4 regions of the Acetobacterium sp. UBA5834 genome follow, and region 3 is predicted to be linked to each of the others. Evidence: riboswitches for the same ligand, from Rfam matches in the RefSeq annotation. Region 3 holds a riboswitch; each other region holds the start of a gene.

Region 1 (5,895 bases), on a different contig from region 3:
GGCTGGCCAAAGATTATGAACAGATTGATGACAACACCGTCAAAATCAATTTACGTGATGATATTACCTTCTCCAATGGCAAGAAAGTGACTGGCGAAGCGGTCAAAGCCTGCTTTGAAGATCTGATTGCTAAACATGACCGGGCGCCCAAAGATTTGCAGATTAAATCAATTAGCGCCGATGGCCAGAGTGTTACCATTGTCTCAGAAAACAAGGTGCCGGCCCTGATTAACTACCTCTGTGATCCTTATGGCTGTATCATCGATATGGAAGCTGGCGTCACCACTGACAAAAATGTTGTTGGAACGGGTCCTTATGTGGCTAAAACCATCACTGAGACTGAAGTCAATCTGGAAGCCAATATGGACTACTGGGGCGGCAAGCCAAAGGTTGGAAAGGTTAATGTAAAAAGCATCATCGATGGCGATACTCTGACGATGGCGCTGCAAAGCGGCGAAATTGATGCGGCTCAGGGCCTGCCCTATGCCAGTCTGGAACTTTTCCAGGAAAACAAGGATTATACCATCAGTTCAACCAATACCTCCCGGGTATATCAGGCAGCTTTAAATTATAATTCAGCAGTGATTAAAGACGATGCCGTTCGTAAAGCCATGGCTATGAGTATGGATAAAGACGGCTTTACGACCGTTTTACTTCATGGCAATGGGACTCCGGCGATTGGTCCATTCCCGGCTAACCTGCCTTATGGTGGCGACAAGGTAAAGGACGCTGCTTATGACATTGAAGGTGCAAAAAAGGTGCTGGAAGCAGCAGGCTGGGTTGATACCGATGGTGATGGCATCCGCGAAAAAGATGGCCAGAAACTGTCGATCAAATGGTTGACTTACACCTCCCGTCAGGAACTGCCGCTGCTGGCCGAATCGGTTCAGGCCACCTATAAGCAAGCTGGCATTGATGTACAGGTCAACGCCACCGATTCCTATAAGGATTTCCTGAAAGCCGGCGACTATGATGTCTTTGCCAACGCCTTTGTAGCGGCACCAACCGGAGATCCCCAGTATTATTTCACCACCCATGTGGTTGATAATTCTGACTATAATCGTGGACACTACCATAGTGACAAGGTGGAAGCCCTGGTTGCCCAGCTGCGAAGCGAGTTTGACACCGAAAAACGGACCGATCTGGCAATTCAGATTGCGCAGCAGGTGGTTGACGACAACGCCTATATCTACGCCTCTCATTTAAAAATGTCCTTTGTGATGGATAAAGGGGTGACCGGCTTTACTGCTCATCCATCGGATTATTATGAAATCACAGCCGATCTGGATATCAACGAGTAACTAGTCCTGAGCAGAAGGAAGGATTTATGCAACAACCATTACTGGAATTTCAAAACGTTGAAATATCCTATGACGGCGAGCCGACGGTTTGGGGGTTTAACTTAAAAATGCAAGCAGGCGAGATCCTCGGGATTGTCGGTGAGTCCGGCAGTGGCAAAAGTACCCTGATCAGGGCGGCCATGGGTCTGTTGGGTCCGGCCGGTCTGGTCAACCGGGGCGAGATCCGCTACAAGGGTCAGCCGGTTCTTGATCTTGATGATGAAGCCTTGCGGATGCTGCGGGGACCAGAAATGGGGATGATTTTTCAAAATTGCGGCAGTGCCTTGTGTCCAATCCGGACCATTGGCGAGCAACTTTATGAAACCATGGCCGAGCACGGCGTCAGCGACCGTCAGCTGGTCCGGGAAAAGGCCACAGCTCTATTTGAGAAGATTCATTTAAGGGATACCGAGCGGATTTTAAATAGCTATCCCTTTGAATTATCCGGAGGGATGAATCAGCGGGTCGGCATTGTTATGGCAATGCTGCTGGAACCGGAGCTGCTTTTTGCCGATGAGCCGACCTCGGCCCTGGACGTCACCGTCCAGGCCCAGGTGGTTCGGGAAATGATGACAATGCGGGAAGCATTTGGAACCGGAATTGTGGTGGTAACCCATAATATTGGGGTGGTGTCATTTATGGCCGATACCGTGGCGGTGATGTGCAAGGGTAAGCTGGTTGAATATGGCAAGACCCGGGAGGTGATTGATCATCCCCAGCAGGATTACACCCGCCAGCTGATTGCGGCCATGCCCCGGATAAAAAGGTGAGACATGAATAGTATTTTAGCAGTCAGCCAGTTAAAAAAAACCTATACCAAAGGAAAAAGCACCATTTGTGCGGTTGATGAGATCAGCTTCCATGTGGAAAAGGGTGAATGCCTGGCGCTGGTGGGCGAAAGCGGCAGCGGTAAAAGCACAGTTGCCAAGCTGATCACCGGCCTGGAATCTTTGGATGGCGGTGAGATTGTTCTGGATGGCAAAACACTTAAAAACCCCGGGCGAAAAGAACGCAGATGGGTTTACCAACTGGTTCAGATGGTTTTTCAGATGCCGGTGGATTCCTTTAATCCCCGGATTCGGCTGGGGGAAAGTGTCATGGAAGGGCTGATCAATCAGGGTATGAGTCGTCGGGAGGCGAAGAATACAGCCATTGAATATCTGGAAGTCTGCGGACTTGGCCCGGAATTTATCAGCCGTTATCCCAGTGAGGTCAGCGGTGGCGAGTGTCAGCGGGCCTCGATTGCCCGGGCAGTTGCCCGAAAGCCCCAGCTGCTCATCTGCGATGAAGCCACCAGCGCTCTGGATGTCACCGTCCAGGCCCAGATTGTAGCGCTCCTTAAGCAATTGCGAAAAGACCAGGGGATGTCACAACTGATGATCTGTCATGATCTGGCTCTGGTGCAGCAATGCTGCGACCGGGTGCTGGTGATGCATCAGGGTCGGGTGGTGGAAACCGGTACTCCGGACGAGGTGATTGCCAGTCCCCGGGAAGCCTATACAAAAAAACTGATCGATTCGATTCTGTAAAATATGAAAGGGCATCTCCCCTTGGGTGGTGTCCTTTTTCTATATCTGTTATAATGGGTTAAACAGATATAGAAAATGAGGTGAATGGAGATGCATGAACATCAGGGTGAAGGGATCGATGGTGGACGTGATAGTGGCCACGGTGGAGATCACCACCACCATCATCATGAACATACCCAGACCAAATCAGTGTTGAATCGCCTTTCCCGGGCCGCGGGTCATCTTGAATCGGTGAAAAAAATGGTCGAATCGGGAAGAGACTGTACCGAGGTGCTGATTCAGCTTTCAGCGGTGAAGTCAGCGATTAATAACGTCGGCAAAATAATTTTACAGGATCATATTGAGCATTGCATCGTTGATGCGGTGGAGAATAACGACGAAAAGGCTTTGGAAGAACTGAGAAAAGCGATTGACCGCTTTATGAAATAAGCACCCTGGGTTTATGTCGGTCAGATATCGACTGGCATTGAAAGACATTCCAAAAAAGAATATCATTTCCTTGAAAGGGACTTGCGCAGGCGGTTTAAGCATGTTAAAATGTCAAACAGAAACAATGAAAAACACGTGATTGTGGCATTGTTTCTGTTTTTTAGTGTTTTATAAAACACCGACAACGAATTAAATATTAATAAAACAGGTGCCGGCAGTAACGAAGGGTTACAGGCCGGTGAAAAGGGAAGAGGGGTGAAAGTCCCCCGCGGTCCCGCCGCTGTAAAAGAAGAGTTCCTCCAGGAATGCCACCAGAAACGGGAAGGCAGGAGGTAATGTTGACGCTTGAGCCAGAAGACCTGCCTGCTTTAATTACTCAGACTCTACGTGCGATAGAGGAGGTGTTTTTTTTTGCAGGCTTTTTGCGACCTCACTATCTTTTTGGAGATGGTGAGGTTTTTTTATCGAAAAAATCACCAATACTACCGCAGTGAAGTCTTACATTGTGATAGAGCGGGGTTTCTTTGCCAGGATGCGCAATGGTAAAAGCCGAGCAAATCAAATAAATAAGTATTTTTTGAGGAGAAAAAGAAAATGAAATTGAAAAAGGGTTTAGCGGTGGTAATGACTGCCGTGTTGTGTGCCGGAATGTTTGCCGGTTGCTCAGGAGCGTCCGCTAAAAGTGATGTGTCGACTAAAGAAGCGTTAAATTATGCCTGCACCAAGGATATTCGGGATATCAACCCGCATTTGTACTCGGGTGAAATGTCAGCCCAGAACATGGTGTTTGAAGGCCTGACCAAGAATGAAGGCGGAGAAGTGAAGCCAGCTCTGGCTGAAAGCTGGGAAATTTCAGCAGATGGACTGGAATACACCTTTCATTTAAGAGAAGGGGTCACCTTTACCGATGGTGCGCCGTTTAATGCCGCCGCAGTTAAGCTGAATATGGATGCCATTCTTGGTAATGCTGAACGCCATTCCTGGTTGGATATGGTTAATGAGATCAAGGAAAATGTGGTGGTCGATGAACACACCTTCAAACTGGTGTTAAAGCATCCCTACTATCCAACCCTGGTGGAATTGGGACTGACTCGACCCTTCCGCTTTATTTCGCCCAACTGTTTTGTCAATGGCACCACCAAAGAAGGGGTTAGCGGCTATATCGGTACCGGACCCTGGGTCTTATCGGAGCATGTCGACAATCAGTATGCCACCTTTACGCAGAATGAAACTTATTGGGGTGACAAAACCAAAATCAAAACCATTAACTGGAAGGTCATGCCAGATTCCCAGACGATCCTGTTAGCTTTGCAAAACGGCGAGGTCGATTTACTTTTCGGAGCGGATGGTGATCAGATTGATCTGGATTCCTATAAGAAGCTGGAAGCAGAAGGCGCCTATCAGACGTATTTAAGCGAACCGGTCGCTTCCCGGGCGATTCTTCTCAATACCAAGGCTCCGATTACCAAAGACATCAAGGTACGGGAAGCCATTGAATATGCCGTGAACAAGGAAAACATCATTCAGGGAATTTTAAATGGCTCAGAGGATCAGGCTGATACGCTGATGTCTAAAGATGTACCCTATTGTGACATTGATCTTAAAACCATCGCCTATAATCAGGAAAAAGCCCAACAGCTGCTCGATGAAGCCGGTTGGAAACCAGGAAGTGATGGGGTTCGGGAAAAGGATGGCCAGAAATGTGAAATTACTTTTTCCTATAATTCCAAAAACGCCCAGGAAGGTACCATTGCTACCTCGATTCAGGCCGATTTGGCAGCCATCGGCATCAAGATGAATATTCTCGGGGAAGAAAAACAGGCCTTTCTGGATCGTCAGAAAACCGGGGATTTTGATCTGCAATATTCGCTATCCTGGGGAACCCCTTATGATCCCCAATCCTATGTTTCATCCTGGCGAATTCCGGCGCACGGGGATTATCAGGCTCAGGTTGGATTGGAAAAAAAGCAGTGGCTGGATGAAACCATCACGAAGATTATGATCGAATCAGACGACAGCAAGCGGGCCGATATGTATAAAGAGGTACTGACCTATATTAATGATCAATATGTCTATGTCCCGATCTCCTATTCAAAAACCAAGGCAGTGGGAATCATGGGACTTGAAGGGGTAAGCTTTAACGATTCGCAATATGAAATCCCCTTCGAAAAAATGTACTTTTCCAATTGATCACCAATTTTGATTATCGAAAACAAAAGGGAGTAAGACCATGAAGCAATACTTCGTCAAAAGGCTCCTGTGGATGATTCCGATTTTGATCGGAATCTCCTTTTTTGCCTTTATACTGATTAATTTAAGCCCCAGTGATCCCGCTGAGGTGGCAATCCGGGTCAATGAGATCACCCCAACGGCTGAAAATGTCGCCCAGATGCGGGAGCAACTCGGTCTCGATGATCCCTTCTTAACCCGCTACGCTACCTGGCTGGGCAATGCCCTACAGGGTGATTTTGGTCACAGTTATGTCAATAATAAACCGGTAGCACAGGAAATTGCCAAGGCTCTGCCGCCAACGCTCTATCTGGCTGGGGTATCCTTATTGATCATTGTGGTTGTTTCAGTGGGGGTTGGGGTTTTAT
Region 2 (5,895 bases), on a different contig from region 3:
CGCTGACAAAATCTTCAGGCCCTTAACACCATCACGATTCTGATAGTTGACCCAGGTCTTGAGTTTTTCCCAGGCCGCCCCATTATGAATCAGTTCCAGGGCCATTTCATAACCTTCCCGAATACTGGGCGCCTTGTCCCGTAAATACAGAATCAGTCCGGCATTTAAGGCAACAATATCTTCCCGGGTCTTGGTTTCTTTGCCTTTTAACAATCGGACAATACATAGCGCCGATTCTTCAACCGAATTAAAGGTGCGGATTTCATCCACAATTCCAGGAGTTATCAACATATCTTGTGGATTAAATGTATATTTTTCCACACTACCATCTTCTTTCAGCTCAGCAATATGGGTAGTACCGAGGGTTGAAGCCTCATCAATGGCCTGGTCGCCAACCTCGCCAAAAACCACAATGGCCCGTTTATAACCGATCTCCGCCATGATCTGGGGCACAAAATCCAGCATTTCTTTGGAGTAGACCCCTCTGACCCCATATTGCGGCAGCGCCGGGTTTGCCAGCGATGCCGAAATATTCAGCACACTGCCAAATGAAATTTGCGATAAAACCCGCCCCAAAGCTACCGGATGAACCTCCGGGCTCATCCCATTAAAAATACCAATCCCGGCCTTTTCGATGCTTTCTTTAACCAGATCGACATTAGAATCCATATCGATACCCAGGGCTTCCAGCACATCGATGGTACCACAGACCGAGGTCAAGGCCCGGGAACCGTGTTTAGCCATGGGGATTCCGGCGGCGGCAATAATCGATGCCACGGTGCTGATATTGAAGGTTTTAAAACTATCCATCCCGGTGCCGCAGTTATCCACAATCGGAAACTCAGTGACCGGTTCCACCTTAAAGGTATCCACTTCATAAATCGCTTCAAAACTTCCGGCCACTTCTGCCGGGGTTGCCCCTTTCGCACTGAGGGCCGCTAAAAAAGCGCCCTGTTGCATGGCTGTTTGCTTATCACTTAATATTTCCATGAACATTTCTTTGGAATCATCTTTTGACAGGTTTTCCTTATTGATCAGCTGGGTAATCACCTGACCATAATCTTTCATGCTGATTGTTTTTTCCATTTAATTGCTCCTTTAATTTTTCTTTCTTATTTATTAATTCACTACTGCTTCGATCTCACTTTGACAGACGGCCATCACTTCATCACCACAATGGTTGAATAACCATCGCTGTTTCTAATATAGTCCATTCCCCGTTCCAGTTCTTCCAGTTTGACCCGATGAGAAATAAGTGGCCGGACATCAATTTTTCTTGATTCAAGCAGGGTTTTGGCCTTTTGACTATGCTTAACACTGCAGCCATAAGATCCGACTACGGTAATTTCCTTGTAGTGAATCCGGTTGATGTCCAGTTGGAAGTCTTCATTGCGGCTTAGTCCACTGAAATAACCGAACGTTCCCTGTTTTCTGAGGATTTCCAGGGCCAGATCAAAGGCCTCTGGCCCTGGACAGCAGGGGATTACTCCGTCGACTCCATGACCATTGCTGCAACTCTTTAACTGATCGAGCAGATCTGGCTCATCGCCGCTAAAAACGGCATCAAATCCCAAGGCTTTGCCACGGTCACGACGCTCTTCATTGGCTTCGATCAGGATCATATTTTGGATTCCTTCCGCTTTCGCCACAAACAGGTTAAGCAGGCCCAAACGGCCGCCACCGATAATGACCAGCGCCGCTTTCCGGTTCAACTGAAGGCGATCCTGAATGTTGACACAACAGGCCAGTGGTTCAATAAACGATATTTCTTCATAAGCCAGATCATCATTCCGAATCAGATTGACAATCTTGGATTTGATCGCCTGCTTATCAATTCTGATCACTTCCTGAAAACCGCCATCAAAATTAAAGCCCAAAATCTTAATCTGATCACAGAGATTATCCTGACCACTTTTACAATAATCACAGACCCCACAGGAAATCCCCGGATGAACGTGCACCCGTTGGCCCACCTGATGACCAATAACTTTTTTGCCTCGGGCAATGATCTCACCGGCAATTTCATGTCCCAAAACCCGGGGATAAACCAGATCCCGTTGGCCCATGGTGGCACATTTTAAATCAGTTCGGCAAATATTGCAGGCTCTGACCTTAACAAGCATCTCGCCATCACCGCAGACCGGCATGTCCTTATCTTTTATCACCAATTCCCCCGGTTTTTCCAATACCACTGCTTTCAATACGTCCCTCTCTTATTTTTTATTCTCTGGTCACTGTTTACAAAACCTATCAAACCCTTTTTAAACAAAAAAAAGCTACGCCAACAAAGCGTAGACTTTCCACATCTCTCATCATCTAATTCTCCGGCAGGTCTTCTGACTCATGATCATCACCTCTGTCGCCTTCCCATTTTTTAAACAGTGGCATCTTGACAGAAATTCCCAATTTACAGCGGCGGGCCCGTATAAGCTTCTCACTTATTTTCCTATTCTCCCCGAGGGGCACCTGAAAATGATTATTTAATTTGGCTTATTATATCATACTTGCAATCCCCAATAAAACACCTTTTTGGCAACTTCAATAAATGATTCTGCCTGACAATGGGTTTTATTTATTCGGATTCTTGCTTCACTGCAACCCCTTCCTCCAGACAGATCTCCATCCCCGCATCGCTGCTGATGCTCTCAAAGATGACATCGCCCTGATTGTTTGTTAAACGCAGCCAAACCTTGGCCGTAATACTCTCGACAATCTCGCGATCCATCAGTCCATCCACCGGTGCCCGCAGCCGACCGCCACTGGCCATCTGCGCTTTAAAAGCGAGGGCCCCATTCGGACCTTCAAGTTCCCCAGCGCAGGTTCCCTTTGTGGTATCAACTTCCCATTTCTCCAGCCGGGAAAAATTATAGGTAGCAAAACGCCGGGTAATCCCGTTAAAATCAGTGAAGTAAGCAAAGAAACCGGGAAACGCCATCCCTAAAAAAGGAATATTCGCCCGTGAAAAGACAAATGATGCATTTCCCCCATCAAAATGACTGGCCTGAAGCCAGAGATAGGTTTTGGGAAAAGATCGACCATAATCTTTTTCAATATAACCGACCCCACCATTAAAATCGAGAATCTCGCCATCCAGCTCAATATCACCCTTTATTTCATGATATAAATGGATAATAGCGTGGTAGCATTCCATAAAGGGCAGTATACCAAAGGGCCCCATGATCCCCGGGTGCCTTAAACCCTTGGGAAAGGGATGGCTATTGTGAAAGGTCAACCGCCCTTTGATACTGCCTTCCGCCGTTCCGACATTTAGCGATAACCCCTGGGCGTTAAAACTATTATTCTCAATTTCCACATCAAACCGATCCGTTTTGGCATTGAACTCGGGATAGGGAAAATGATGATACCAGGTTTTTCCGGTGACAGCATTGATGACCTGGATAAAAGCCTGCCGGTTCCCCTGGGGATCGATGGCCATTCCCGGAATAATGGCAATGGCATGTTTGCGATCGGCGCTGATACATTTAAAATACCAGCCTTCAAAATAGCGGCGTTTTTTGTTTTTTCCCTGAAAATAAGCCTGCTTAATCATCAATCTTTTCCTTTCCTCAAAACGATTTCCCCATCCCGGCCTTTACTGCAGCTGGACAAAAAGCAACACCAGGCTGGCGGCCAGCAATGAACTGGCAAAATTAACAAAGTCATTGTTGACAAAGGCCAGCCCGCTATAAAGCTGATTGGGTTTATTATTATCCACCGGTTTTTCGGTCAGCTCACCGGTTTCATGGCTGATATATTTGGCCTGGAAAGCAGCGCCCATAAAGCTATCCAGAACTGATCCCAACAGCCCACCAAAGGTAATCATCAGGATTTGCATCCATAAAAGCACCCCGCTGTTGCCAGCCGCCAACTGGTAAAGACCATAGGTCAGGGCCACCACAACCGACCCACCCAGCGACGCTAAAAAACCCAGCGGACTGACCCCCCCGGAAAGTCCGGGGCTGACCGGTTTTAAGGTAAGTAGCGAAACCGGGGCCTTCTTACTGAGAATTCCGATTTCCGAGGCCCAGGTATCGGCATTGCAGGCCGCAAAGGACGCCGCCACTGCCACCAGATAGGCGGGGTTTTGCGATAAGGCAAAGGGAATCGCCATAATCAGTGCGGCCCCACCATTGGCTCCGACCTGAACCAGATCCCGGGGGCCGGACTTGGCATGCATCCGAACCTCAATGGGATCTTTCAAGCTGGCTTTGAAATGCGATAAAAAGGTGGAGCTGAAAAAAAATACCATCAAAAGGATAAAAAACAGCGGCCCTCCGGCCAGATACAGGGCCACGGCCAGAAAAAAGGCTCCCAGTGCCGCCGATACGGTTAAGGCATTGCGCCTTAAGGCAAAAACAGAAACCGCCAGTGACAAAAAAATATATACCACGTGTTCCAGGGGCGATCCGGTCTGAGCTGCCAGACTATAGTTTGTTAAATTTTCCACTTTGCACCTCCAATCAGACAAACAAAAAATAATAAGTTCCAGCACTGACCAGAGGCACGGTCAGATTATCGAGGCCCAGGGGGGTTGCGGCTTCCAGCAGGGTTGCCAGTAGCGCCAGGGTAATGGCTGGGATCAGCACCTGAGGCTGGCCAGTTGCTGCCAGCAGGAGTGTCGTCACCAGAAACGAAGCCCCCAGCATGGTCAGACTGCCCGACAAAGTTTTTTCTGATCCGAAGATTTGATATGGCCGTTTCGGCCACCGGGTTCCCACCACGGCAGCCAGACCATCGCCGTAACCCATAATCAGAATCCCCACGCCGCCAACCACCGGGTTATTAAGCGGCCCAAAGGTAATCAGGGCCAGCAGCAATAGTGAAATGGCATAGTAGACCGTACCCAAATCACCCTTTCCGCCCCCCCGTTCCATTGACGAAAAGATCTGAAAACGATAGGACAGATAATTCAGGATCACAAAACAAGCCGGTACCACCGCTGCCCAAAAGGGGCTGTCAAAAAAGACCATCGCCAGCAGCCACCAGTTACAAACCAGAATATGAACCGCCTTGCGGCTGGCTTCCTTGCCGAAGCGCTCCAAAAATTTTGCCAGAAAAATCACACCAAACACATAGATAAACGAAACGACGATTCCCAGAATATTATTCCAGATATTTTCCATTTTATGCCTCCCTTCTCTGTCACTTATTGCCCAAAAGATGTCAGCTGTTTGTTGGCCGAAATATAGAGCAAGGCCTTTTCCCATTTGGGCACATAAATCCGCCGATCCAATAAGTGATACCGGGCTTGCCGACACCGTTTTAAAATTTTACTGTAATAAAGTAACGACAATAACACTGGCAACCGGGCTTTTTTATCAAACACCGCCAGATTTGTTGTGATTTTTTGATAGCGGCTTTCCGCTTCAGTGGCAAGGTACTCCCATAGCTGGATCAACTCCGAGCTTGGCTCCGGTCCAGCCAAATCCTCGGGACTAACGCCCCAGGCGCTCATTAAATCCTCGGGCAGATAAATTCGCTGCAAGCGATAGTCGGTGCCCACATCACGCAAAATATTGGTCAGCTGCATGGCAATCCCCAGTTCCACCGACAAGGCCTCTGCTTCCATGGTTACCGGCTCCGCCAACAGCGGACAAAGCATTAAACCTACTGTACCCGCCACCAGGTAGCAATAGTCAAGCAGATGATTAAAGGTCTCCGGCTGTTTAAATTCAACATCCTGAAGCTGACCAATCAGCATTTCCTGAAAAGGTCGGATCTTTAGCGGAAAATGGTCAAAGGCCCAGCGCAATGCCCGCCACATCGGTTCATCAGGGGTTACTCCGGCCTCAAATGCTGCCAGCTTTACCGCCATCGCTTTAACCACCTCCGGATTGTTATCGACATCAATGGCGTCATCGGCAATCCGGCAGAAGGCATAAATGGCAAAGACTG
Region 3 (5,895 bases):
TTTGTTGATCTGCCAATGTTTTTTTGTCCTGAATACCCGGGAACAGGTAGGTCACGGTTTTTTCAATGCCAATAATTTCCTCTTCGCATTCCAGCGACTTCAGCTGTTTAATCGGCGGCATCACCATTTCCCTAAATTTAGAGCGGATTACTTTGGCCAGATAGACTTCTTCTTTTTCGGTCAGGTTTAATTTTCCGCAAAGGTTCTCAATCGTTTCCTCGGCCAGTTGCCGGGAGGTTTCGTTTAAATCCCGGACCATGTTGTCGACCTTGGCGTGCGTCACCCAGGACAACAGTCCATCGATTTCATCCTGAATTTCGGCTGCTATTTTTTCGGCGACTTTGACCCGATAGGCCATCTTTTCATCCATGATGTTTTTAAAATCATCAATGGTCAACAGCGTAACCATCGGCAAATTGCCAACGGCTTCTTCGACATCCCGGGGCAGCGCCAGATCGATCACCGTCAGCGGTTTATGGAGCGGCTTCATTTCATCGGCTTTTAAAACAACATGGGGTGATGCGGTAGCGGTAATGATCACATCCATTTCAGGAATAATCGCATAGCGGTCTTCATAGTGGATCGTTTGGACGTTTTCATGAATCGCTTCGCACTGATCCATATTATGAAAGGTCCGGTTGGTCATGTAGGGATTCTGAAAGCCCTCGGCCTTCATATAGCGCAGTGCCAGCACGCCCATTTTTCCCGAACCGATGATCAATATTTTTTTATCGCCATAATCATTAGGATACTCTCGTTTAATATGCTTGACTGCGGTTGAACTTAAGGATAAGGGGGTTTCGGAAATTTTATAATCGGTTTTTACTTTTTTGGTAAAGGTGATCGCTTCGCGAAACATTTTTGTCAGGTATTTGCCACAGCCTTTAATTGCCTGAGATTTTTCCAGCGCATCCTTGACCTGGCCAAGGATCTGGTCCTCACCCAGAATCATCGAGTCGAGACCAGTGACCACCTCATAGAGATGAACCATCGCTTCCCGCTCTTTTTTGACAAACAGATAGGGTGCCAGTTCCGCTGATTTTTCGCTGAGATAAAAATCAGTTAAGATTTTTCCAGCTGCTTCAGGGTGGCGGGTTGACACATAAATCTCACTGCGGTTGCAGGTCGACAGAATGATCACCTCGGCGATATCCTTTTCTTTTAAAAGGGTACGAATCGCTTCATTCAGGGTGCGATGGAGAAAAGCCCCTTTCTCCCGAATTTCTAAAGGTGTATCCTTATGATTAATGCCCGCTACTACCAGTTTCATCCGTTTGAACCTCCTTTTTCTGATTCCTGATCGCTTCTTCCAGAGCGGCAATGCTGCGAAACCCTTTAATCCCCAGACACTGTTCCAGGCGAGTCATCGTTGCCTGTTCCAGACTGGCCGTTTCCAGGGCTTCGGTGTTTTTAAAAACGTCGGTGGTTTCACCTTCGACCAGTACCCCGCCATGATGGAGCACATAAGTATAATCACAAAATTCATAAATAAAATCCATATCATGGCTGGATAAAATAATCTTAATGCCTTTGGCCAAAGCGCCTTCAATAATCGCTTTAACCCCGGCCTTACTTTTAGGATCGAGTCCCAGGGTCGGTTCATCCATCAGGATGATCTCCGGTTCGACGGCTAAAACCCCGGCCATAGCCACCCGTTTCTTTTGGCCATAGCTGAGATAATGCACTGGTCGGTCGGCTAACAGCGAGATTCCGGTAGCTTCCATGGCCGCCTGCACCCGCTGATCGATTTGCTCCGCTGCCATGCCCATGTTTCGCAGGGCAAAGGCCACATCGTCATAAATGCCGGAATAAAAGACCTGCTTATCCGATTCCTGGATGACCAGCCCAATCGATTTGCGAAATTCATAAAGTTTTTTTTTCTGATAGGATAAAGGTTGATCCTTAAAAAAAACGGTTCCCCCGGTGGGCTTGAGTAGCCCAATCAAGGCCGACATCAGGGTCGATTTGCCGGCTCCGTTTTCTCCGATCAGGGCGATGCAATTGCCCCGGCTGCCGTCAATCGACACCCCCTTGAGAGCGGTGGTGCCATCTGGATATTGATAGGTTAAATTTTCTGTTTTAATCATTTTTAAGACCTTTCCGATAGCTTACATGAAAGTCTCCCTGGTATTGCTTAAGCTCCAGGGTTTTTGTCATTTCCTCGTAGCTCTGGATGGCCATGAGAAATAAATTGCTTAACATCATTGCGATGGATTGCAGTGCAACTCTTACATTACGGTAGCCAAACCGCAGTTCCTGGGCGGTGGCCATCAGTTTTATTTTGTCCCAGTAATCAAAGATGAAGCGGTAGGTTAAAATAAATATTTCTAAAAACGTATTACTGATGTGAGCTTTTTTCATGACTCCGGCGATCTGCATTACCGGGGTGGTGTAAATTAAAAAAAGCATACAGGAAACACCGGCCATAGCCCGGCAAAAAACCAGACTGGCCAGCACCAGATTGGTGGTGGTAATGCCGATGGTAAACTGGAAAAAGTTAACGGCCCATAAATAATCGCCGCCACCTTTTGAAATCGTAAACAATAACGCCAGGGCTCCGGGAATAACAAATAGCGAATCAAAAATCAAGGTATGTAGATAAATCCGTACCGGAATTTTTGCCCACAGCAGGGTACAACCCACCATAACACCAAAAACCCCTGCCATATACAGGGGTTGATTGATAAAAAAGACCGACAGGAGCATGACCAATGAAACCACTACTTTAACCGTAGGATTGGCATTGCTAAGTTTATTGGTATGGGCAAAACGATCAATCATGTCCGTCTCCTTCTAAAGATGCTGTTAGTATTTCATCAAGCTGATTTATCAGCCTTTTCATTTTTTTTTGCTTTTTTATAAAGGTAGAAAAAGCAGATTCCCAGTCCACCGACGCCTAGCAGCTGTTGGAAATGAAACAGGTTTTCTTCCAGATCGCCGGGATCAAACAAGCTTTCAAACCAGGGCACATAATTTTCATCGATTGTGGTGATGGCTGTTCCGGCGGCATCATCAGCGCCCGAAAATTCGGCGTCCGGCAAAACAATCTGCGGAATAACAATCAGGGCGCCAATCAGCAAAACCAGAATAACTTTAGTTATCGGTGAGAGTTTCATTGGAAATAATCCCCTTTTCTTTATATTGGTAAATGGCATTAACTACCAGGACGGTTAAAATACCTTCGATAATGGCCAGCGGTATCTGGGTAATCGCAAAGATACTTAAAAACTTAACCATTGAAGCGGCAATCCCGCCAACCGGATCCGGAAAAGCCAGGCCCAACTGGATGGAAGTGGTTACATAGGTTGCCAGATCGGCTAAACACGCCGCCAGAAAAACGGTTAAGGCCTTGGGCACGTTGAGTTTTGACAAACCTTTGTAAATCCCATAAGCCACAAAAGATCCCACAATTGCCATTGAAAAGGCATTGGCGCCCAGGGTTGTCAGTCCGCCATGAGCCAACAGCAGCGCCTGAAACAATAGCGCAATGGTACCAACCACTACAGTGGCAAAGGGACCCAGTACAATGGCACCCAAACCAATCCCGGTCATATGTGAAGAGCTGCCAGTTACCGATGGCAGTTTAAACGCTGATAAAGCAAAGGTGAACGCCGTGGCAATGGCTAACAGCACTTTTTGTTCGGGTTTATCTTTAAATATTTTTCCCACCTGATATAATCCAAATGCGATAAACGGCAGGGAACATATCCACCAGAAGACTGCCCAGCCAATCGGCAGAAAACCTTCCATGATATGCATGGCATTGACTGGCTGTGATGCCAGAACGACCATAAAAAACACAATACCGGCAACGGTCATGGTTCTTTTAGCTTTTTTCATCTTTACGATCAACCTCCATATTTTTATAACCTCTTGAAAAACCTTTCCGAAAAAAAAACCTTTTACCCACATTACGATGGGAAAAAAGGTTTCATCATTACACGTATTCATCAATTCGATAACTAAACGCCAAAGAACCAACTTTTGTTAATGTTACTAACTTCCCTTTTCCCTGGAAGGACACTTTAGTACATCATTTTAGTAGGTTTCCTGACTTATAGCGTTTATTCTCCTTGCCTTCCCAGACAAAACGTGCCCAGTGACATATTAAGGAGACATAACTAATTACAGTGACCGGATCGTTCTGGATTCTAACCAGATTCCCTCAATGAAATTTTCATCCTAAATGATTTTTTACATTTCTTATTTAATTGTGTTTATATTATAACATGGATATGACAAAAGTACAGGTTTTTTTAGATGCCTTAAGGCTAAAAAACGGCTTTCCTGAAATCACTGCAGATAATTTTTTAGTTAGCGTTCTATCACTCGCAATCAGATCCCAAAAATGATACAATAGAGCAGCATATTTGTAATTCTTTAATGGTAAAGAGGTGGTATGATGAACAACATTAAATTCAAGCGAACCATACCGGTTGTGTTCGATTTATTAAATGCCGAAGATGATCCTGCCCAAATATTATATTATCAAAATCTAATCACCTGTATGTGGGCGTCGCCCCTTTTATTTTTGGGCGCCCTGGCCAATATCATTGTTGTGTACTTTTTTTGGGGCGGCAATTTAGTTGAGGTTCTGTTAAACAGCGGGATATTTTTATTGCTGGGGCTAAGCTTTGAATTCATTTCCCGAAAAGAATTGACTATCAATTTATTTGATCATCTCGTTTCACTCACCCAATCCATCACTCTGGCTTTTATCGTCGTCCAATACTACCAGATTATCGGTCCGGCAGTATGGTCTGTTTCGTTTGTGATGATTATCCTTTCACTGATGCGATTAAAAATAACGATGCTTTATTACATTGCCATAACCACCTTTGTCTGCGGCTTGTATGTCACCTTTTTGTTGCCAGTTGACGGATTTCTTTTTAGCCCGGTTTATTTTTTAATTCAAAATCTGCTGTTCTGCTTTATTTTCTGCCTGGCTTCAGCAACTTTTTATCTGAATTTGAATCGCTATGATAAAGCCGTGGTTCGTCTGAATGTGGTTACTTCGCAAAAAGAAAAAATTGCCCGGCTCTACAAAAAACTAATCCTTACCAAAAAGACACTGGCCGTTCAGAATCAGGAACTTCAGGCCTTCAATGAAGAAATAAGGAAGAACGAAGAGCGGCTCCATTTTCTGGCGTATTACGATGGTCTGACCGAGCTCCCTAATCGCAAAATGATTCTGGAACGCTTGCATCTGCTCGTTAATCTTTCCGAAAATGAAAAGGCATCCTTTTTTATTGTCTTTATCGATCTGGATAATTTTAAAAAAATCAATGATACCATGGGCCATCTCTATGGTGACGACTATTTAAGGTATACTGCCAGACGTTTGAAGGAGCTCGTTCACGAAGATGATTTACTGGGCCGATTGGGTGGCGATGAATTTGCCCTGATCATTCAGCGGAATATCAAAGAAGATGCTGCTTACAACTACGTGGAAAGCCTGCGCAATGAACTATGTGATAAAATCAAAACCAGCTGCTCAGAATTTAAAGTCAGTGCCAGCTTCGGTATCTCGGTCTTCCCGCAGGATGGCAAGGATCCCATTGAGCTGCTTAACAGTGCCGATACCTCAATGTACAAGGCCAAAGAGCTGGGCCGCAATAACATTCAATTTTTCAGACCGGACATGAAAGAAGAAATTCTTAATAAGATTCAAATGGAATCCCTGCTCTTGAAAGCCTATGAGAATAAGGAATTTTTCATTGAGTATCAGCCTCAGTTTAATGCCGAGGATCATCGCATCCGCGGCTTTGAAGCCCTGATCCGCTGGGACTCCCCCCACTATGGCCGGGTTGCTCCGATGAACTTTATCCCCCTGGCTGAAGAAATGGGGCTGATCATCGGCATCGGCCACTGGGTGCTTCTGACCGCCTGTCATAA
Region 4 (5,895 bases), on a different contig from region 3:
CCTTGGTTTTGCTATTTACTTCGCTTATTAAAGGTATTTTAACACAGTTTTCGTCCAATCGACAAAAGCTGGCACAAATTATTAGGCTTTTTTCATCAACAAAAAGCCCTGCCATGAATTTTTCTCTCCATGGCAAGGCTGGTGCTTAATTTCGTTAATTAATCATTCAAACTCTACAACTTCTTAACGCTGCCCCCAGGCTTGTTGAAATAACCCATCGATCCGGGCCGTCAGGGTTTCTGGGCCAACCCCGTAACATCGTTTATCGAGCTGCTTCACCGGCATGATTTCCATCAGCGAATTGGTGATAAAAACTTCATCCGCTGCCAGCAAGCAATCACTGCTGTAGTACCCCTCTGCGATTGGGATCTGATTGGTTTTTAGCAAGTCAATTACCCGGTTGCGGACAATCCCGGCCAGCAGCCCGCAATCCCTTGCCGGGGTGCCGACTTGGCCGTTTTTGATTAAAAAGATATTGGTCATACACCCCTCAGCCAGATGGCCCTGGGTGTTATAAAAAACCGCTTCGCTAAAGCCTAGGGCTTTGGCTTCATTTAATATCAGCAGGTTCTCCAGATAATTGTTGGACTTAATACTCACTAACCGGGATTTTTCATTGCGGATGGTATCAGCGGTGCAAATTTTTACACCCTGCTCAAACATCCGACGGTCATAATGGTTTTCCCGGGCCGTGATCAGCAGGTTATCAGCGGTTAGTCCCTTACTGAGGGTAACCCTTAGGCCACCCCGAATCATCGCATTTTTGTCAATAATCTGCTGACACTCGCTTCGGATCTGATCAGGATGAATGGTCAACTTCAGGCCCATCACCAGGGCACTCTGTTTGAACCGTTCCATGTGATCCTCAAAGAAAACCAGCTTGCCCTGGGCCACGTTGATGGTTTCAAACACCCCATAGCCATAAAGAAAGCCCTGATCCAGCGGGATCTGCGGTTTTTTTGAAATTTCCCCGTTATAACTGACGTAGTCCATTTTTCTCCCTCTATTCGGAAACTGCATAGCTTTAAATTACAAACAACTATTGCTTTACGATCAGTTTCCACAAACAATTGTGTAACGTGTAGGCGAACAGTTCAGCGAACTGTCCGCCGTACAGTGTAACAATTGTTTCGTGCGAAACTGGTCGTAAAGCTCACGGCACTTAAGTAACACAGTTGTATTTAATACCGTTTCAATGCATCCATCAGGGCGCGACCCTTATCGAAGGTTTCCTGATACTCAGACTCGTTGTCGGAATCCCAGACGATTCCGCCGCCGACCTGAAAATAGCCTTTGCCATCCTTGCAGACAATCGTCCGGATGACAATATTCAGATCCAGATCACCGTTAAAACCAATATAGCCAATCGAACCGGTATAAATGTTTCGCTGGGTCGGCTCCAGTTCATCAATAATCTCCATCGCCCGAATCTTTGGTGCCCCGGTAATTGAACCACCAGGGAAGGTCGCCTTAACACAGTCAATGGCATCCAATTCGTCCTTCAACTCGGCCGTCACTGTGGAGACCAGGTGAAAAACGGTCTGATATTCTTCCAGTTTAAACAATTCCGGAACCTTGACGGTGCCGGTTTTGGCGATTTTTCCGAGATCATTCCGTTCCAGATCGACAATCATCAATAGCTCGGCCTTATCCTTTTCGCTGTTGATCAGAGTCTCACGATTAGCGGCATCTTCAGCCGGAGTTTTGCCCCGGGGCATGGTTCCTTTAATTGGCCGGGTTTCAATGTTTTTTCCCTGAACCAGAATAAAACGCTCCGGCGAACTGGAGACAATCTGACCGACCCCAAAATCAATATAGCTGGCAAAGGGAGCCGGGTTGATTTTTCTAAGTTCACTGTATAATTCCAATGGGCTTAACTGTAAATCAGCATTAAAGCGCTGAGTCAGATTGGTCTGGTAAATATCTCCAGCTAAAATATATTCATGCACCGCATCCAGGGCTTTTAGATATTCCGGTTTGGTAAAATTACCCCGGAATTCCAGATTTTCATTGATTTTAAAGTCCGAACGAATGGCGACCTTGGGATCACCGGCAAATCGAGCGGCTAAGCGGCTGACAATATCGGCTTCGTTTTCTTCAATCCCCAGAGCCGCCGCATAGGTTTTTTCTTCTTTATGATCGATAATCACAATGCCATCGTAAAAGCCCATAAAACAATCCGGGACATTAACATCATCCACTGCCGTCCGGGGGAAGGCTTCCAGATGATGACAAAGATCATAGCCAAAATAACCGACCGCCCCGCCAATAAACGGAAACGGCGATGAATAATCCATTTTATACTGTTTTAATAGTTTTTGCAGTTCATCAAAAGGATCGCCAGTAACCGTTTTCGTCTCCGTCTTGGTTTTAATGGTGATGTCTTTATCCTTGCTGGTAAAGACCAGCAGCGGATCCCCGCCGATAAATGAATAACGTCCCAAGCTGTCCGGGTCTCTCCCGCTGTCGAGGAAGAAACTGTAGGGCTCATCCTTAAATAAAAGATAGCTTTCAAAACTTGTTAGGTCGGTTTTTATTTCTTGTATTAGCATCGCACACCATTTTCTTTTGTCGCTTGAAAAAAGTTATCCAGTAATTCCATGCCCATTTCGGTGAGAATCGCTTCAGGATGAAACTGCACCCCTTCGATATGATAATCCTTATGGCGCATCCCCATAATCTCATTTTGATCGGTTCTGGCGGTAATCTCAAAAAAATCGGGAATATCCCGGTTTTCCACCACCAGAGAATGGTAGCGCGTCACCTTCAGGGGATTATTAAGACCGTCAAAGACTCCGACATTGTCATGGGCAATGGCATGAACCTTGCCATGCACTGGCTCCAGCGCTTTGGTAATCGTACAGCCAAAGGCCTGACCAATGATCTGATGTCCCAGACAAATGCCCAGAATCGGGATTTGTCCCTTAAAACGGTGAACCACATCCAGACAGATGCCGGATTCGTTGGGGGTACATGGCCCCGGTGATAAAACAATCATCGACGGTGCCATCGCAGCAATCTCGTCGAGAGTGATTTTATCATTTCTTTTTACGATCACCGTTTCATTGAGTCCCTCCAGATACTGGACTAAATTATAGGTGAAAGAATCATAGTTGTCGATCATTAGAATCAATTTTTATACCTCATAGTATTAATCATTTTGAGCTGTATTGTATCATACTCCAAGGGTTTTAGACAATGAATTATAGCTGGAATATTTGGCGATAATTTTCGGTTGGTCCGGTTTTTTCGGGTTTGATTTACACCAGAATTTACCCCCAATCCCGTGATTCTCCATTCCCGCTTTGCATTTTTTACTTACAATGATTACTAGCCCCGGACAATTTCAATTTGACAAAGCGATTCCCGATGTGCTATTATTCTTCCAAGTAAATAAAGCTTTTTTGGTGCCTTGTAAAAGGAGAATAGGGAAACAGGTTAAAATCCTGTAGGGACCCACCACTGTATCGTTGAGCACTTGTCATCACCACCTCACGGGAAGGGACAATACTGCAATGAAACGGACTCAGGAGACCTGCCAGAAATGATTCCATTTGGACGACGGTAAAGTTCACATCTGTATTGGATGTGGGCTTTTTTGTTTGACACCGGAATCGGTTCGTCTTTTCTTTGGCCATCAAATGCTTTATAATAAAAATCAAGGAGTTCGTTATGAAAATCAACACCCGACAATTAGTTTTTATGGCACTTTTAATTGCCCTTTCTTTTGTAGGCGCCCAGTTAAAAGTTTTTGGCACCATTGCCTTTGATTCACTACCGGCTTTTTTAGGCACCCTGCTGATGGGCCCTGTGGCGGGCGCAATTATTGCGATTATTGGTCATCTTTTAACCGCCCTTACCTCGGGGTTCCCGATGACCCTACCGGTTCACCTGGCCATTGGCCTGGGAATGGGGTTAATCATGGTAGCCACCTGGTATACTTATGTTTTTGTTAAAAAGGCCAGTAGCGAAATTGTCGCTCTGATTGTCAGCGTTATCGTTGCCGCCGTCTGTAACGGCCCGATCCTTTTGTTACTGTGTTCGCCGCTGCTGATTCCAATGTTAACCTGGCCTGGAGTCATCGCAATGATGTTTCCTCTGGCGCTAGTCGGCGGCATCAACGCTCTGATTGCCGCTCTGATCTTTAAAGCCTTACCACTGTCAGTTAAAAATCAGGTCGCTTCGGTAACCTCAACCCAGGTTTAACCGGCTAGCGTTTACCCTACTGCCGCTATTACCAAATGACTCACCAAGCCCAGGACACTTTCACTATTAGCAAACCAATCCCCCAAAGGAGGATCTGATGAAAACTTATCAATATCGTGACCTGTCGGTCATTGAGCTTCCCGATACCCTCCTGATCACGGCCTGTGACAGCAGCGGTGGTGTCGGAGAGAAACCCGGGGACGAATTGTGTGTTCCTACAAAATATATTTCGATTTTTGCCGCCCGGGTCTGTCTTTTTGAGCTGCTATCCTGCGGCACCGAGATTATCAGTCTTTCCAACACCATCGTCGGTGAAATGGAGCCCACTGGCGCTGCCCTGATCCAGGGAATTAAGGAAGAACTGGCGCGGGCTGGCATCGGGGAACTACCCATTAACGGTTCAACTGAAGAAAATTTCAAAACCTGCATGACCGGCTTTGGCATTTTTGTTGTGGGCATCGCCAAGCGATTACGAATCACCCCCTCTGCACCCGGGGATTTAGTGATCTGCATTGGCAAACCCAAATTCGCGGCCGCTCTTGTTCTCGAAGGTGATCCGGAAATCGCCGATTATCAGGATCTTAAGACCTTAACCGAAAATCCCGCTGTTAATGAGATTGTACCCTGTGGCTCCAAGGGAATTTTATACGAAGCCACCAATCTAGCCACCATTCATCAGTGCCAATTTGAAGCGATGCCCAATAATCTGAATGTAGTGGATTCTGCCGGTCCGGCCACCACCGTAATTGCCAGTATCAAACCTTTTGCCTTACCCGAACTGGCGGCGGTCTTCAACGCAAAACTGACGGTAATCGGTCATCTTAAATAATTTTTTTTACTAAAAAAAGACCACCTGGTATTCGGGTGGTCTCTTTTTTAAGGGGAGGGGTAATTATATTTTAGTTTGTCCAGACGTCACAAAAATCCAGAATAAACGTAAAACCTATGGTTTGAATAGCATATACAAAAAACTTGATACTTTAAACTTCTGATGGTCATTACCCGGTTTTTCTGCCTTGGTGACCAGCTCTTTTTCTGTTTCTGATCCCTCATCAGCTGACTTTTCGTCGCATTCCGGAACCTTGATAAACCGATTGATTAAAAACGCCACAATGATCCCAAATGCTGTTTCCAGCAGCCTTAACATTGCCAGCATATAGCTGCCAGCGTCCTGGGGATAGGTGGTCATGACACTGAGAAACATCACACAGGTAATAACAATGGCACCTGCTTTATGAAAATTATTACATAGATAGATCAGTAACATAATACCCAGCGGAATAATAGCCACATAGGCAAATTCATAAGGAATTAAGTTAGCGGCAAAAATGCCCAGCAGTCCCGCTGCTCCACCAAAGATGGTTCCCAATATCCGATTCCAACCCGTTTCGATGGAATTTTCAATGCTCGGCCCCATGGTAAGCACCGCTGCAATTGCAGCAAACAGTGGATTAAACTCCGGTCCCATTATTGCAAATACCACCACACAGATGAATACTGCCAGCACCGTTTTTATGTTTCTCATACCAAGGGATGGCAGATGACATAATTTCATGATCTTTTTGCTCCAATATTTATTTAACTTTTACCCTCTTCGTTTTGTTCCCACTAAAAATTATGATTTCAAATGTTTCTTTACCTAGAGTATACTCCCATATTTAATTAAGTCAATAGCGTAATCATTTTCAG

What was found. Region 3 has a riboswitch for cobalamin ahead of B3F51_RS04670 (energy-coupling factor ABC transporter permease). Riboswitches for the same ligand answer to the same signal wherever they lie in the genome.
Region 1: linked by a shared signal. The riboswitch ahead of nikA (nickel ABC transporter substrate-binding protein) and the one ahead of B3F51_RS04670 (energy-coupling factor ABC transporter permease) in region 3 are both predicted to bind cobalamin.
Region 2: linked by a shared signal. The riboswitch ahead of B3F51_RS02725 (alcohol dehydrogenase catalytic domain-containing protein) and the one ahead of B3F51_RS04670 (energy-coupling factor ABC transporter permease) in region 3 are both predicted to bind cobalamin.
Region 4: linked by a shared signal. The riboswitch ahead of B3F51_RS03865 (ECF transporter S component) and the one ahead of B3F51_RS04670 (energy-coupling factor ABC transporter permease) in region 3 are both predicted to bind cobalamin.

The regions. Positions count from the first base shown of each region.
Region 1 covers NZ_DJGY01000011.1:31-5,925, reverse strand. Annotated here, with positions in the region: gene nikC (nickel transporter permease) at 1-1,301, shown strand, start outside; gene B3F51_RS02210 (ABC transporter ATP-binding protein) at 1,328-2,110, shown strand; gene B3F51_RS02205 (ABC transporter ATP-binding protein) at 2,114-2,869, shown strand; gene B3F51_RS02200 (metal-sensing transcriptional repressor) at 2,960-3,298, shown strand; cobalamin riboswitch at 3,488-3,679, shown strand; gene nikA (nickel ABC transporter substrate-binding protein) at 3,893-5,488, shown strand; gene B3F51_RS02190 (ABC transporter permease) at 5,529-5,895, shown strand, end outside.
Region 2 covers NZ_DJGY01000012.1:46,752-52,646, reverse strand. Annotated here, with positions in the region: gene trpD (anthranilate phosphoribosyltransferase) at 1-1,086, opposite strand, end outside; gene B3F51_RS02725 (alcohol dehydrogenase catalytic domain-containing protein) at 1,161-2,192, opposite strand; cobalamin riboswitch at 2,310-2,485, opposite strand; gene B3F51_RS02720 (tocopherol cyclase family protein) at 2,573-3,550, opposite strand; gene B3F51_RS02715 (DUF92 domain-containing protein) at 3,593-4,447, opposite strand; gene B3F51_RS02710 (diacylglycerol/polyprenol kinase family protein) at 4,461-5,123, opposite strand; gene B3F51_RS02705 (phytoene/squalene synthase family protein) at 5,147-5,895, opposite strand, start outside.
Region 3 covers NZ_DJGY01000020.1:78,624-84,518, forward strand. Annotated here, with positions in the region: gene hemA (glutamyl-tRNA reductase) at 1-1,270, opposite strand, end outside; gene B3F51_RS04655 (energy-coupling factor ABC transporter ATP-binding protein) at 1,245-2,087, opposite strand; gene cbiQ (cobalt ECF transporter T component CbiQ) at 2,080-2,781, opposite strand; gene B3F51_RS04665 (energy-coupling factor ABC transporter substrate-binding protein) at 2,817-3,116, opposite strand; gene B3F51_RS04670 (energy-coupling factor ABC transporter permease) at 3,094-3,840, opposite strand; cobalamin riboswitch at 4,024-4,201, opposite strand; gene B3F51_RS04675 (putative bifunctional diguanylate cyclase/phosphodiesterase) at 4,400-5,895, shown strand, end outside.
Region 4 covers NZ_DJGY01000017.1:72,858-78,752, reverse strand. Annotated here, with positions in the region: gene B3F51_RS03885 (hypothetical protein) at 1-115, opposite strand, end outside; gene B3F51_RS03880 (aminotransferase class IV) at 184-993, opposite strand; gene pabB (aminodeoxychorismate synthase component I) at 1,182-2,552, opposite strand; gene B3F51_RS03870 (anthranilate synthase component II) at 2,546-3,133, opposite strand; cobalamin riboswitch at 3,389-3,557, shown strand; gene B3F51_RS03865 (ECF transporter S component) at 3,673-4,206, shown strand; gene B3F51_RS03860 (alpha-ribazole-5-phosphate synthase) at 4,304-5,035, shown strand; gene B3F51_RS03855 (FUSC family protein) at 5,150-5,761, opposite strand.